One region of the Mycobacterium hainanense genome, then DNA from elsewhere that is predicted to be linked to it. Evidence: riboswitches for the same ligand, from Rfam matches in the RefSeq annotation. Region 1 holds a riboswitch; the other holds the start of a gene.
The links. Region 1 has a riboswitch for cobalamin ahead of ACEL92_RS07035 (PPE family protein). Riboswitches for the same ligand answer to the same signal wherever they lie in the genome.
Positions count from the first base shown of each region.

Region 1 (7,585 bases):
TACAAAAAGGCGCGTGCCGGCAAGATCAAGGGATTCACCGGCATCGACGACCCGTACGAGGCTCCGGTGCAACCGGAATTGCGGCTCGAGGGCGGTGCCAAGGACGCGGACACGCTGGCCGATGAGGTGATCGCCCACCTCGAGAAGGTTGGCGTCATCCCGGCGCTCGCGCGCAGCCAGGACGGCGCGGTCGGGGTTTAGGAATCGGCACGGGCGCCGGGCTGTTGGCCAGGAAAGTGTTGGACTACGAAGCAAGGGGCATCGAATGAGCTATACGGGTCACAACGACAAGCCGATCGTGGAGCGGGTGGCCACCGACAACGCGGCCGGCCGCATTCACGGCCTGGCGCGGGTGCCCATCTCGAAGGCGACGGCGCATGAGGTCATCAGCCTTTCCTACGGGTTCTTCACGCCGCTGACCGGGTTCATGGGCCGGCAGGACGTCGACACCACGCTGGACAAGTTGGCGCTGCCGGACGGGACGCTGTGGAGCATTCCGATCGTGTTCGACCTGTCCGCCAACGACATCGAGAAGCTGGGCGTCGAAGAGGGCGCGAGCGTGGTGCTGGAGTACACCGACGTTCCGATCGCCATCCTGGACGTCACCGAAATCTACGAGTACGACCTGCAGCGCCTGGCTGAGAAGACCTACGGCACAACGGATCCCCGTCATCCCGGGGTCAAGAAGACGCTGGCCTACGCGGACCGGTTCGTCGCCGGGGACGTCACGCTGATCAACGAGCCGGTGTTCAACGAGCCCTTCAAGAGCTTCTGGCTCACGCCCAGGCAGCACCAGGACTTGCTCGCGGAGAAGAACTGGACGCACGTCGTCGCGCATCAGACCCGCAACGTCCCGCACACCGGACACGAGGCGCTGATGAAGCAGGCTTGGCTGGCCGCCAACGAAGACCAGCCGGTCGACGACCTGAGCACGGGCGTGCTGGTCAACGCGATCATTGGGCAGAAGCGGGTGGGCGACTACATCGACGAGGCGATCCTGCTCACCCAGGACGAGCTCAGAAAGAGCGGATATTTCCGGGAGGACGTCCACAAGGTGACCTTCACGCTGTGGGACATGCGATACGCGGGACCGCGCGAGGCGATCTTCCACGCCATCCTGCGCACCAACCTCGGGTGCACTCACCACATGTTCGGTCGCGACCACGCGGGCGTCGGCGACTTCTACCACCCGTACGACTCGCAGAACCTCCTTCAGGAACACCGGTCGGAGTTGGGCATCAAGCCGGTGTTCCTGCGCGAGAACTGGTATTGCCCCGAGTGCCGGGAAGTGACCAACTCGGCGCTGTGCGGCCACGATTCCACGGCGCAGAGTTTCAGCGGAAGCCTGATCAGGAGCATCCTGACCGACGAGGTGAAGCCAACGCAGCAGGTGATGCGGCACGAGGTGTTCGAGGTGGTTCTCGAGGCCGCCGCCAAGTACGGCCAGGGCTCGCCGTTCGTCACCGAGGAGTACCTGGCCGACCGGCTGCCCGTGTTCACGCTGAACCCGTTGGAGGGATCCCGATCATGAGTGGCGACGCCAAGAAGATCAAGGTCAATGTCTGGATCAACGAGGAACGGCTCGAGGCGCTGGCGAAAGCGGGAATGGCCGACTCGGCGAAGGAAGCCTTCGCAGGGATGAAGCTCCTCGAGATCTACACCACGGAAGAGCAGAAGGACATTGTCCTGCAACGCTTCCCGGGATCGAAATACGACTCCGCCACCACCAAGTCCATCGAGTTGCTGCCCAAGAAGGTCAAGGACAGGCTGCTGGAGCTGTCCATCGCGCTGCACTCCACGGGTCCCGACGTGGTGGACCGCTTCCTCGCCGAATCGCAATCCTAGGCCCGGCGCTCACGCGTCGAGCCGGGTGAACTCCTGACGGCGGTACTGCTCGACGCAGGCGGCGCGCCGGATCTTGCCGCTCGTCGTGGTGGGAATCGACCCCGGCGACACCAGCACGAGGTCGGCGACATTGAGACCGTGCGAATTCGAAATCGCCGCGGTCACATCGCTTTTGACGACGTCGAACCGGCGCGACACCTCCTCGTCGGAGTCGCCGCGCTTCTTCATTTCGATGATGGCGACCAGCTTCTCGGTCTCCTCCACCGGCACGGAGATCGCCGCGACGCGGCCCCCGGTGATGCCCTGCACCGTCGACTCGATGTCCTCGGGATAGTGGTTGCGGCCGTAGACGATCAGAAGATCCTTCGTCCGGCCCACGATGAACATCTCGCCCTCGCAGACGAACCCGAGGTCGCCGGTGCGCAGCCACGGTCCCTCGGGTGTGCCCGGCGACGGGTCGGCCACGATGCCGCCGAAGGTGCGTGCGGTCTCGTCGGGCTTCTGCCAGTACCCACCGGAAACGTTCTCGCCGTGGATCCAGATCTCGCCGACCGTGCCCGCCGGGCATTCCCGGCGGGTCTCGGCGTCGACGATGCGCACCGCCGGCGATGTCGGCATGCCGTAGCTCAGGAGCGGCGAGCCGCGCTCCGGCGAGCAGCGTTGCGCGGCGCCCTCCGACAGTTTCTCGGATTCGAAGTGGACGACCCGGGGGCCGCCGCGGGTGGTGCGGCTGGTGACGTAGACGGTGGCCTCGGCCAATCCGTAGGACGGGCGCATCGCGCGCTCGTCAAAGTTGTACGGCGCGAAGCGTTTAGCGAACCGATCCAGCGTTGCGGGGTGGATGCGTTCGGCGCCGCTGACGATGCCCAGGACGCGTCCCAGGTCGACGCCCTCCAGGTCGGCGTCCTTCGTCTTGCGGACGGCCAATTCGAAGGCGAAGTTCGGGGCCGCCGACATCACCGGTGCGCCGATCGACATCGCCTGGATCCAGCGTGCCGGTCGTTGCAGGAAGGCGACCGGACTGGTCAGGTTACCGCGATAACCACCCATGATCGGCGCGATGACGCCCAGCACCAACCCCATGTCGTGGTAGAAGGGCAGCCAGGAGACGGCGGCGGTTTCGCGTGGCGGTACGCCGTTGAATTCGACGAAGTAGGCGGCCATCAGCTGCTGGAAGTTCACATGCAGGTTGCGGTGCGAGATCATCACCCCGGCCGGCAGGCGCGTCGAGCCGGACGTGTACTGCAGGTACGCCGTGCCGGGGGCACCGCTGAGTCGGATGCTCGGCGCGGAGGTGTCGTCCAAATCCAGCGCATCGACCTCGACGACGGCCGGGGTGGTGGTCGAGCCCGGCTGCTGGAGGTACTCGGTGACGGTTGCGGCGACGGCCTTCGTGGTGAGGATGACGGTGGGCGTGGTGTCGGCCAGGACAGCGCTCACCCGTTCGTCGTGTGCGCCCACCGCCGGGACGGACAGCGGCACCGCGATCAGCCCGGCATGCATCGCGCCCAGGAATGCCACGATGTAGGGCAGGCCCTGCGGGGCCAGGATCACGGCCCGGTCCCCGACGGCGCCGTGCCGCCGCACCTCGTGCGCGACGTTCAGGGTCCGCTGGTACAGCTGCGCCCACGTCAACGTCTCGGTGACGCCCGCCAAATCGTGGTCGTAGTCGGTGTACCGGAACACGATCTCGTCGGGCTGCAGACCCGCGCGTTCACGCAGCAGGGAGACCACCGACGCGTTCTGCATGCGGGTCAGGCTACCGCTCTTGCGCCGTTTGCGGACCACGGTCGCGTCAGGCCCGGCCTCCGGCCGCGGGCCGCCGCGCGCGCCCGGCCGCTCCCGGCCGCGGTTCACCGACGAGAACCGGTGTACCGCAGGCCGTTCAGGGTGCGGCCGGGCCGTGGTCCCAGGTGTGCGGCAACATCGGTGTGCGCGCGGCGCCGTCGAAGGCATCGTCGCCCAGCGCGGTCAGTCCGGCCGGCGCGGTGGCCCCATTGGCGGGTGCGGTTCCGGTGAAGCCCAGGGTTTCCGCGCCCCGATCCGAGGGGCTCGACGACGGTTCCGCGTCGAGGTATTCGTATCGACGGCCGAGTTGCCTGATATCCGCCCGCCGGCGCCGCGCCTGCGACACCTCGCGCTCGGCCTCGGCCGCCGCGGGGACCTCGACCAGGTCGGACTCAGCCGAGCGCTTCGCGCGCGCCTTTGCGCTCACCGACCCGCGGGCATCGGCCGTCAACTGGCCGACCAGGTACGCCAGACCCGGCATCGTCGCCCCGGGCGGCACCGACGGTGTCGGCGGCGGTGGGCCGGGCGTGGGCGGCGCGGGTACCGCGGCGGGCGCCGCCGCCGGCGCGGCCACGGGCGCCGGAGCCGGGCTGGGCGTGGGCGGCGGGGTCGGCGCCAGCGCCGCCGGGACGAACGACGGGTCCGCCAGAACCGGAGACACCGGGATGGCATGCAGCCCAGCCAAACCCGTCAGGCCGGCCAGACCACCGACCAGGGCGGGCACCACCAACGGAATCACCGGGATGGTCAGCAGGGGCACGATAGCCGGGATCAGCACGATCATCTGCTCGAGCAGCGTCTTGATCAACGCGATGGTGTCGGTGATGATCGTGCCGATGGCTTCGATCGCAGTGAATAACAATGTCCAGGCGATGGTCGCGGGATTGCCCGAAGCGAACGCCGCCGCGAGGTCGGCGGCGATGAACGAAAAGGTTTGCGCCAGGTAGGCGAAGTACGAACCGAAATCCATCGGATAGCCGAGGGCGAACGCGATGTTGAACGGGTTCAGGAAGCTCAGCGGGTTGCCCAGGACGGGCAGCCACGGGTCGAACCCGGAGAACAGCGCCTTGAAGAACGGGTTGTTCATCAGCAGGTCGATGAACGGCTGGATGAATCTGTTGTAGAAGTCGACGAAGCCGATCCGCTCGAGCCAGTCCAGCACGTCGTTCTGCCGGTCGGGGGGCAGCGACGACACGGAGGAAGCGGCCGCCAGCGTGTCGGCGGCCATGACCCGTGGGGCCGGCGTCGCTTCGGGGGCGGCGGCCACCGCGGCGGTGGCGACGCCCTCGTAGGCGCTCATCACGCCGGCCGCCTGGACCCACATCCGGGCGTAGTCCGCCTCGTTGAGCGCGATTGGGATGGTATTGATGCCAAAGAAATTCGTCGCCACCAGCGCGGCGTGGGTGGCGTGGTTCGCGGCCAACTCGGGCAGGGTCGGCATGGCGGCCAGGGCGGTGCAATAGGCAACGGCCGCCGCTTGCTGCTGGGCGGCCATGGCCGCGCTGTCGACACCGGCGCGCGCCAGCCACGCGAGATACGGGGTGTGCGCGGCCAGGTAGGCCTCGGCGGTCGTTCCGCCCCAGGCTCCTGCCTGCACCGCGCCCAGCAGCGCGGTCAACTCGGCGGCGGCCTGGCCGTACTCGGCGCTCAACGAGCTCCAGGTCGCCGCGGCCGCCAACAACGGGCCGGGGCCGGGTCCGCTGCCCAGTAGCGCCGAATGCACCTCGGGAGGGGAGGCCATCCAGATCGGGGCGGTCATCGACCGCTGCCTTGGGCGGTGGCCAAAGCCCTTGCCGCGGGGATCGTGCGGTCGGGTGTGGACTTGTTGTGGGCGCAGCGTCGGGGCGCCCATTCGGTGGTGGCGTCGACGGCCACCCATGCCTGGGGACGGGACATGGTGATTGACAGCTCTCTCGGGGTGCACCGCCCCGGGTCGCAGGACGCAATGACGCGAGTGTCCTGGCTCTCGGATCGCTGCTCGCCTCGCCTTCCAGCTTGTCAGCCGTGGCAGTTGAGGGTCGCTCCCCGATGACAGTGGCGGGACCGCGCCGGATTCGCACCGGCTTCCTGCATCGTCATCACCTTACGGGTGACATTGTCGCATGGGTTGCGAGTGCCGGTTGGCAAAATCCCGCCAAAGCGCCCGGCGAAGGCGCGTCAGCCGCCTTCGGTGACCCGCAGGGCCAGTGAAAACAGCAGCCTCGCCTCAGGATCGGCCAGTGACGTGTCCAACAACTTCTCGACGCGCCGGATGCGGTAGCGAACCGTGTTGGGGTGCACCCGCAACTCACGTGCGGCCGATGCGATATCGCCGAAGGCGTCCAGATACACGCGCAGCGTAGCGGCGAGGACGGGATCGTCGGCCCGCAGGCCGACGATCCGCGGGTCGGTCAAGCGCTGCTCGCGGCCGATCAGGGCGACGATCTCGTCGAGCAGGACGGTGGTGCGCGCCTCGGCCAGCGACGTCACCGGTGGAATCGAAATGGGATGCCGCGCAGCGCTGTCCAGCACGCGGTCCAGCTCGGCGCGCGCGCCGGCGATTCCGGCAAGGCCCGCAACCGGCGCGGCGATGGCGGCCCGCAGCTGCACCCCGAGCTCCGTGCGCATCGCCGCGATGGTGCCGCGGACCCACGAGGTGACGGCGCGGCTCTGCGTCTGCGGCAGCAGCACGTAGATGCGCGACCCGCGAGAGGCCACCTGGGCGTCCCGGCGAAATGCGCTGGCGCTCAGCGCCATCACGTCGGCCAGCCGGACCTGGTGCGGCGTGGCGTCCCCGGCGTCCCAGCCGACCAGCGCCGCGGCGCCGTCGGCGGTGAGACCGAGTTCGCGGGCGACCGCGTCCGCGTCGGGATCGCCGTCGACCAAGCCCAACAGCTGCTGCACCCGCCGCGCGTGGGTGGACGGCCGGGCGGCCAGCCGCGCCATGATGCGCGCGGCCAGCACGGCCGCGCCCCGCAACATCTCCTCGGCGTCGTCGGCCAGGGGAAGGCTGCCCTGCTGCACCCAGATGGTGCCGGCGAACTCCGGCGGCCGCCGCGCGTCGGGTTGGTAGATCCCGACGGCCAGCCGGGGGCGCAGACCCAACTCCGGGCGCTCGGCTACGCGGATCACCCCGTCCCCGGCCCGTAGCGCGTCGAAAATGCCCCACTGGCCGATCCATTCGAGATGCTCGGGCGGTCCCGCCCGGCCCAGGATGGACAGGCGACGCAGTTCGTCGGCTTCGTCGTTGGAGGCCGAATACGACAGCACCTGCGACTGGGCGTTCTCGATGCTGACCATGCCGTGGATGCGATCGGCCAGCGACTGCGCCAAGCCGAACAGGTCGGTGCCCGAGTCTTCCGCCGCATCGGCACGGTCGCCGTGGTGCGCCAGGACGTGGTTGACCAACTGATAGAGCCGCTCCCAGCGCGCCCGCGGCTCGACGGACACCACCGCCGCCCCGGCCCCGACCGCCGCGCTCACCAACGCGGTCGACGGCTCCTTCGCGAAGATCGCCGCGGGCACCCGCTCGCGCGCCTGCTTGGCGATCCAGCGCAACGCCTCGTCGTCGGCGACCCCCAGCAGGAAGAACACGTCGGCCGAGCCGGCGGCCGCCGCCAGCCCCAGCCGCACGTCGTCGCTGTCGATCAGAGCCGCCGAGCTCACCGGGAGGTCCAGCCCCCGCGGCGCCTCCTTCAGGCTGACCAGGGTCGCGTCCAGGGCCAGCAGCAGCTGTCCCAGCCCCACACCGGCCATTGTCCGATCGTACTACCGAATGGATCCGATATTGTCCGGTTGGCTAACTCGGGGGGTCGGCCTCGCGAGGATCCTGGCACCATGGACGCGATCACCGAAGTGCCGTTGCCGGCCAACGAGCCGGTCCACGACTATGCGCCGCACTCGCCCGAACGCAGCCGACTGCGCGGCCAATTGGCCGCGCTCGCCGACCACCCGATCGACCTCCCACACGTAA
Region 1 is NZ_CP169059.1:1,458,353-1,465,937, forward strand. It holds gene cysC (adenylyl-sulfate kinase) at 1-201, shown strand, start outside; gene sat (sulfate adenylyltransferase) at 266-1,531, shown strand; gene ACEL92_RS07025 (hypothetical protein) at 1,528-1,845, shown strand; gene fadD21 (fatty-acid--AMP ligase FAAL21/FadD21) at 1,855-3,594, opposite strand; gene ACEL92_RS07035 (PPE family protein) at 3,731-5,392, opposite strand; cobalamin riboswitch at 5,566-5,748, opposite strand; gene ACEL92_RS07040 (PucR family transcriptional regulator) at 5,791-7,368, opposite strand; gene pruA (L-glutamate gamma-semialdehyde dehydrogenase) at 7,450-7,585, shown strand, end outside.

Region 2 (7,585 bases), 2.4 Mb from region 1:
CCGCTGCCCACACCCCGCCCGTCGAACGTGCGACGCCTGCCGCCGCCCGGCTCTGCTGCGCGGCCCGCGATGTACGCGCTGGGCGCCTCGGAGCGGGGATTCCTGTCGCTGCTGAACGTGATCGAGCGGGGTTCGATGTTGCCGACCGCCGAAATTCGTGACCTGACCGCGGCGGCCAACAAGAGCTCGGCGGCCATGGCGGCCACCGCCGCGGAGGTGGTGTCGATGGAGCGGGCGGCCCAGTCCAGCGACTCATCGCGATCGTATCTGGTGCCTACGATCAACGCGTTCACCGCGCAGCTGAGCGCCGGCGTTCGCCAGTACAACGAAATGGTCACCGCCGCAGCGCAATTGGTTTCCTCGGCCAACGGCGACCAGTTGGCGGCCTCGCAGCGCTACCGCGCCGAGCTGACCGGGGCCACCGACCGGCTGGTCGGCTGGGCGCAGGCGTTCGACGAACTCGGCGGTCTGCGCGGGGCGAGCTAGAACGTCGCCTTCAAGGACGGCAGCACCACCGCCGCCAGGCCGCGAATCGTGGCCTTGAACATGTCGAAGAAGTCAAAGTAGTCCCGCCACAACGTGATTCGCCCGTCGTGGACTTCGAACACCCCGCACACCCAGAACTGAAGCCGCAGCGGGCCGAAGATCAGGGCGTCGGTGCGCTCGGTCAGCACCGCCCCGCCGTCGGCGGCGATGCGGTGAATCTTCACCTCGAAGGCCCCGCGGCCGTCCATTTGGCGAAACAGCTTCATGGCCCTGGCGCGGCCGTGAATCGTCGGCAGCCCGACATTTTCGTAGACGAGGTTGTCGTCCAGCGCCGCGTCGGCGGCGTCGTAATCGGCGTCCTGCAGCGCGTTCAGGAAGGTCTCGACCGTGCGGGTGTTCGCAACGGTTGTCCCGGTCAGCTCGGTCATGACCGCCAGCGTAGGCGAGCGTCGCGGTCGCGCGCTGTGGCAGGGTAAGGCCGATGCGTGTCGCCGTGGTCGCCGGGCCGGATCCCGGGCACTCATTTCCCGCGATTGCGCTCTGCCAACGCTTCGCCGCGGCCGGTGACGAGCCCACGCTGTTCACCGGCGCCGAGTGGGTCGACACCGCTCGGGCCGCCGGCATCGACGCCGCCCCACTGGACGGGCTGGTGGCCACCGACCACGACGTCGACGCCGGTGCGCGAATCCATCGGCGCGCGGCGCGGATGGCAGTCCTCAACGTGCCGGCGTTGCGCAAACTGGCGCCCGACCTGGTGGTCTCCGACGTCATCACCGCCGGCGGCGGCATGGCCGCCGAGCTGTTGGGCCTCCCGTGGGTCGAGCTCGACCCGCATCCGCTGTATCTGCCCTCGAAGGGATTGCCGCCGATCGGCAGCGGGCTGGCGCCGGGCACCGGCATCCGCGGCCGGCTCCGCGATGCCACGATGCGGGCGCTCACCGCGCGGTCCTGGCGAGCGGGTCTGCGGCAGCGCGCCGCCGTGCGGGCCGAGATCGGGCTGCCGGCCCACGACTCCGGCCCGCTGCGGCGGCTGATCGCGACCCTGCCCGCCCTCGAGGTTCCCCGGCCGGACTGGCCGGCGGAGGCGGTGGTGGTGGGCCCGTTGCACTTCGAACCGACCGATCGGGTGCTGGACGTCCCGGCGGGCTCGGGGCCCGTGCTGGTGGTGGCGCCGTCGACCGCGTCGACCGGGACCGAAGGCCTGGCCGAGGTCGCGCTGGCTTGCCTGCGGCCGGGGGAGACGCTGCCCGCCGGGTCGCGGCTGGTGGTCTCCCGGCTGGGCGGGGCGGATCTGCAGGTGCCGCCGTGGGCGGCGGTCGGGCTGGGCAGCCAGACCCAGTTGCTGACGCACGCCGACCTGGTCATCTGCGGCGGCGGTCACGGCATGGTGGCCAAGACGCTGCTGGCGGGGGTGCCGCTGGTGGCGGTGCCCGGCGGAGGGGATCAGTGGGAGATCGCCAACCGGGTGGTTCGGCAGGGCAGCGGACGGCTGGTCCGGCCGCTGACCGCCGAGGCGCTGGTGGCCGCGGTGAACGAGGTGCTGTCGTCACCCCGGTATCGACGGGCCGCGCAGGCCGCCGCCGCTAGCATCGCCGGGGTGGCCGATCCGGTGCGGGTGTGCCACGAAGCACTCGCCCTGACGGGCTGATGGCCAAGGCCGCGCAAAGGAGGGCACCGGCATTGAAGGCATTGACATCGATCGCGGCCGGCGGCGTGCTTCTCGCTGTGATGTTCGGTTCGGGCGTCGCCCGCGCCGACAGCGGCGACGAGCAGCAGGCGTGCCAGTTGATGGACGACCCGGCCGCCGCCGAGCAGGGCTACGCGCCGGCCGAGTACGCGTTCATGCAGTTGCGCTCGCGAATGTCGGCGCAGCGCGCGCGGACCACCATGTCCGAGGCCGTGCAGGACTATTGCCCCAATCACCTGATCGACCTGCCGGCCAGCTGGCGGTGACGCGGCCGGTGTCCGATCGGCTCCAGGCGGGTATCTTGCTGGCGTGCGGCTAACGGAATTCAACGAGCGGGTCGTCCTGCGATTCGGTGCGGCCTACGGTTCTTCGGTGCTGGCCGACCATGTGCTGACCGGGTTCGACGGCCGCACCGCCGCCCAGGCGATCGAGGACGGGGTCGAGCCCCGCGACGTGTGGCGGGCCCTGTGCGTCGACTTCGACGTGCCGCGCGACCAGTGGTGAATGCGGCGGCTATTCGTAAGGCGGGTATTCGTGCTGCCGCAGTAGCGCCGCGAGGTGGACGGCGTTGCGGGCCGCCGTTTCGGTCGTGGCTGCCACCGCTTCCGGCACGTCGTCGAGGTCGTTGAAGTTCGTCCCCTGCATCGCCTCGCCGTTCCAGTAGGTGCACCCTTGCGCGGGAATCGAGAATCCGATGTCGTTGAGCGCCTGAAAAAGGTCGGCGACGATCTTGTGTGCCCCGTCTTCGTTCCCGACGACCGCCACCAGCGCGACTTTGCCCACCATCCGGGGCCGGCCGGCGTCGTCCTTGTCGGAGATCGCGGCGTCGAGGCGCTCCAGAACGCGCTGCGCGACGCTGGACATGTGGCCGACCCACGTGGGCGTCGACAGCACCACAATGTCGGCCGCGGTGATCTTCTCCAGCAGAGCCGGCCACTCGTCGCCCGGGCCCATGTCCGCTTCCACGCCCGGCAGCAGCGCCAGGTCCACGCAGCGCACCTTCTCGGTGCCGACGCCCGCGCCGCGCAGTTGGGCGAGCACCTGATCGGCGATCAGCTCGCTGCTCGACGGCGCCGGGCTCTTCTTCAACGAACACGTCAACGCGAGCGCTCGCAGGGATGTCTCGGTGGGCATGGTGCTCAGATACCCTTGGGCGAGTTGGGCAAACGACGCGGCGCCCGAGTTCGGCGCGGCGGTGGCTTCTCGAAGACGCAGTCGCCGCAGACGGACCCGCCGGGCAGGCGATAGAAGAGGCAGCAACTACGGCGTCTGAAGCCCAGGGGTGGGCCGGTGACGACGCCCGAACCGGCCAGCACGCCGGTGCCCAGCAGCGCGCGCACCATCTCGGCGGTCCGCGCGCCCAGGTCGGGGCGCACGGCGAGCAGGGCCCGCGCCGCGCCGATCAGCGCTGACGCGAGGTTGCCCGCCAGCAGGGCGGGCGCCAGCCCCACTCGCAGACCGGCGGCGAACCGTTGCATGTGCTCCTGCACGACCAGCCGGTACAGCGCGTCCGGTGAGCTGGTCGGGAACCCGACCGGCGCGGGCAACCGCAGTTGCGCCCCGTCGTCGGCGCGCTGCAGGTCGCCCAGGTCGGGGACGACGCCGTGGCTCAGCGCGCACGCGAGCACGGGTGACCACAGCCGGGTGGCGTGTCCGAGGTGAACCAGCGAGGCGCCGATCCGCAGATCCGTCGTGTGATAGCGCCGGGCGGTGGCCTCGACCAGGTCGGTGAACCCGTCGGCGTAGGACTGCGCGACCGGGTGCCACCCGGCCGCGTCACCGCCCACGGCCAGCGCGAAAAACCCTCGGTAGGAAGATATTTCGGCCAGCTCGGCGGAGATGTCTCGCACGGTCATGTATGCGCAACCAGGCCTCTCTGGGGAGATCCGCCCCAGTCGTCGTGAGGAAGCGCTGACGGTGAGTGTCTGGCTCGCGGGAGGGGGACCATCCCGGTCACAGTGGCGGGACCGCACCGGATTCACACCGGTTTCCTCAGGCGCTATGGGCCCCGTCAGCGTGTTTCGGTGCAAATGTTGCCACACGCGGGTGGGTTCGGCGTGTCCGCTTGAATCGAACAGGTGTTCGGCTACTGTGGGGAACGTTCGGCGAGTCAACTTGTCGGTGGCCTTCTCTAGTGTCACGGCCAACCGACCAATACCGGTCACCGAACACACCGAACCATAGGAGAGGCACCATGACGCAAGCCCCCGACCGCGAGAAGGCCCTCGAGCTGGCGATGGCCCAGATCGAGAAGAGCTATGGCAAAGGCTCGGTGATGCGTCTCGGCGACGAGATGCGTCAGCCGATCTCGGTCATCCCGACCGGATCCATCGCACTGGACGTGGCCCTGGGCATCGGCGGCCTGCCCCGCGGCCGGGTCGTGGAGATCTACGGCCCGGAGTCCTCGGGTAAGACCACCGTCGCCCTGCACGCGGTGGCCAACGCCCAGGCTGCCGGCGGCGTCGCGGCGTTCATCGACGCCGAGCACGCCCTGGATCCGGACTACGCCAAGAAGCTCGGCGTCGACACCGACTCCCTGTTGGTCAGCCAGCCCGACACGGGGGAGCAGGCCCTCGAGATCGCCGACATGCTGATCCGGTCCGGGGCGCTGGACATCCTGGTCATCGACTCGGTGGCGGCCCTGGTGCCGCGCGCCGAGCTCGAGGGCGAGATGGGCGACAGCCACGTCGGGCTGCAGGCCCGGCTGATGAGCCAGGCGCTGCGGAAAATGACTGGCGCGCTGAACAATTCGGGCACCACCGCCATCTTCATCAACCAGCTGCGCGAGAAGATCGGGGTGATGTTCGGCAGCCCCGAAACCACCACGGGTGGAAAGGCTTTGAAGTTCTACGCGTCGGTGCGCATGGACGTGCGCCGGATCGAGACCCTCAAGGACGGCACCAACGCGGTGGGCAACCGCACCCGGGTCAAGGTCGTCAAGAACAAGGTGTCGCCGCCGTTCAAGCAGGCCGAGTTCGACATCCTCTACGGCAGGGGGATCAGCCGGGAGGGCTCGCTGATCGACATGGGGGTGGAGCAGGGCTTCATCCGCAAGTCGGGTTCCTGGTTCACCTATGAGGGCGAGCAGCTCGGCCAGGGCAAGGAGAACGCCCGCACCTTCTTGATGGAGAACGCCGACATCGCCAACGAGATCGAGAAGAAGATCAAAGAAAAGCTTGGCATTGGTGCGGTTGTGACCGATGACGACGTCTTGCCCGCCCCCGTCGATTTCTGAGCCCTCTCGCGAGGAGCAGGCGCGCACCCTGTGTCTGCGCCTGCTCACCGTGAGGGCGCGAACCCGCGCCGAACTGCACGGCCAACTGGCGAAACGCGGCTACCCCGAGGACGTCAGCGCCAACGTGCTCGACCGCCTCGCCGCCGTCGGCCTGGTCGATGACGCCGACTTCGCCGAACAGTGGGTGCGGTCACGCCGGGCGAAGGCCGGCAAGAGCAAGCGGGCCCTGGCCGCCGAATTGCACACCAAGGGCGTCGACAAGGACGTGATCGCCTCAGCCCTGTCCGGGATCGACGCCGGGGCAGAACGCGACCGGGCCGAGGAGTTGGTGCGGGCCAAGCTGCGCCGCGAAACGTTGGACGGCGACGACGCGCGGGTGACCCGCCGGCTCGTCGGAATGTTGGCGCGTCGCGGCTACAGCCAGAACCTGGCGTGCGAGGTCGTCCTCGCCGAGCTGGCCGCCGAACGGGACCGCCGCCGGGTCTAGCTGCGGTTTCTCGGGTGCCGCCGGGTCGCCGTACCATGGCCCCGTGACTTCGATGGTGGTGCAGGACGCCGCGGGCGCGCCCGACGGCGCCGGTGCGCGCACCTATCAGGTCCGCACCTACGGCTGCCAGATGAACGTCCACGACTCCGAGCGGTTGGCGGGCCTGCTGGAAACCGCCGGTTACCGGCGCGCCCCCGACGGCTCGGATTTCGGCGACGCAGACGTGGTGGTTTTCAACACCTGCGCCGTCCGCGAGAACGCCGACAACAAGCTGTACGGCAACCTCAGCCACCTGGCCCCGCGAAAGCGCGGCAACCCCGAGATGCAGATCGCGGTCGGGGGCTGCCTGGCCCAGAAAGACCGGGACGCGGTGCTGCGCAAGGCGCCCTGGGTGGACGTCGTCTTCGGCACCCACAACATCGGATCGCTGCCCACGCTCCTCGAGCGGGCCCGGCACAACAAGACCGCCCAGGTGGAGATCGCCGAGTCGCTGCGGGAGTTCCCCTCTTCGCTGCCAAGCGCACGCGAATCGGCCTACGCCGCTTGGGTTTCCGTCTCCGTCGGGTGCAACAACAGCTGCACGTTCTGCATCGTGCCCGCGCTGCGGGGCAAGGAGGTCGACCGCAGCCCGGCCGACGTCCTGGCCGAGGTGCGGGCCCTGGTGGACGACGGCGTGCTCGAAGTCACGCTGCTGGGCCAGAACGTGAACGCCTACGGGGTGTCCTTCGCCGACCCGGCGCTGCCCCGCGATCGCGGCGCGTTCGCGCGGCTGCTGCGGGCCTGCGGGGACATCGACGGGCTGGAACGCGTGCGATTCACCTCCCCGCATCCGGCCGAATTCACCGACGACGTCATCGAGGCCATGGCGCAGACGCCGAATGTCTGCCCCGCGCTGCACATGCCGCTGCAGTCGGGCTCCGACCGGGTGCTGCGCGCGATGCGGCGCTCGTACCGCGCCGAGCGCTACCTCGGCATCATCGACCGCGTGCGCGCCGCCATGCCGCACGCCGCCATCACCACCGACCTGATCGTCGGGTTTCCCGGCGAGACCGAAGAGGACTTCGCCGCCACGCTGGACGTGGTCCGGCAGGCCCGGTTCGCGGCCGCGTTCACCTTCCAGTACTCCAAGCGGCCCGGGACCCCGGCCGCCGAACTCGACGGGCAGCTCCCGAAAGCCGTTGTGCAGGAACGCTACGAGCGGCTGGTCGAGCTGCAGGAGCAGATCTCGCTGGAGGGCAATCGCGCGCTGATCGGCCAGACCGTGGAGTTGCTGGTCGCCGCGGGCGAGGGGCGCAAGGACACCCGCACGGCGCGGATGACCGGCCGCGCCCGCGACGGCCGCCTGGTGCACTTCGGCGCCGACGACCGGGTGCGGCCCGGGGACCTCGTCACCGCGGTGGTCACCCAGGCGGCGCCGCACCACCTCATCGCCGACGCCGGCATCCTGAGCCATCGCCGAACCCGCGCGGGCGACGCGCACGCCGCCGGGCAGCGCCCGGGCGGGGTCGGCCTCGGCATGCCTGCCGTCGGACCGCCCGCCGACCCCACGGAACCCCTTGGATGTGCCCGATGATGGAAGAACACCCCGACTTCGACGCCCTGCGCACGGAAATCGAGGCCGCCGAACGCCGGGTGGCACGGGGATTTGACCCGGGCCCACGGGGTTTCGTTGTCGCGATCCTGGTTTTCG
Region 2 is NZ_CP169059.1:3,831,629-3,839,213, reverse strand. It holds gene ACEL92_RS17760 (hypothetical protein) at 1-486, shown strand, start outside; gene ACEL92_RS17755 (limonene-1,2-epoxide hydrolase family protein) at 483-914, opposite strand; gene ACEL92_RS17750 (glycosyltransferase) at 968-2,134, shown strand; gene ACEL92_RS17745 (hypothetical protein) at 2,215-2,439, shown strand; gene ACEL92_RS17740 (DUF3046 domain-containing protein) at 2,483-2,677, shown strand; gene ACEL92_RS17735 (flavodoxin family protein) at 2,687-3,307, opposite strand; gene ACEL92_RS17730 ((2Fe-2S)-binding protein) at 3,313-4,029, opposite strand; cobalamin riboswitch at 4,072-4,201, opposite strand; gene recA (recombinase RecA) at 4,368-5,408, shown strand; gene recX (recombination regulator RecX) at 5,374-5,895, shown strand; gene miaB (tRNA (N6-isopentenyl adenosine(37)-C2)-methylthiotransferase MiaB) at 5,948-7,468, shown strand; gene ACEL92_RS17710 (hypothetical protein) at 7,456-7,585, shown strand, end outside.
Region 2: another riboswitch for cobalamin. It lies ahead of ACEL92_RS17730 ((2Fe-2S)-binding protein); the one in region 1 lies ahead of ACEL92_RS07035 (PPE family protein).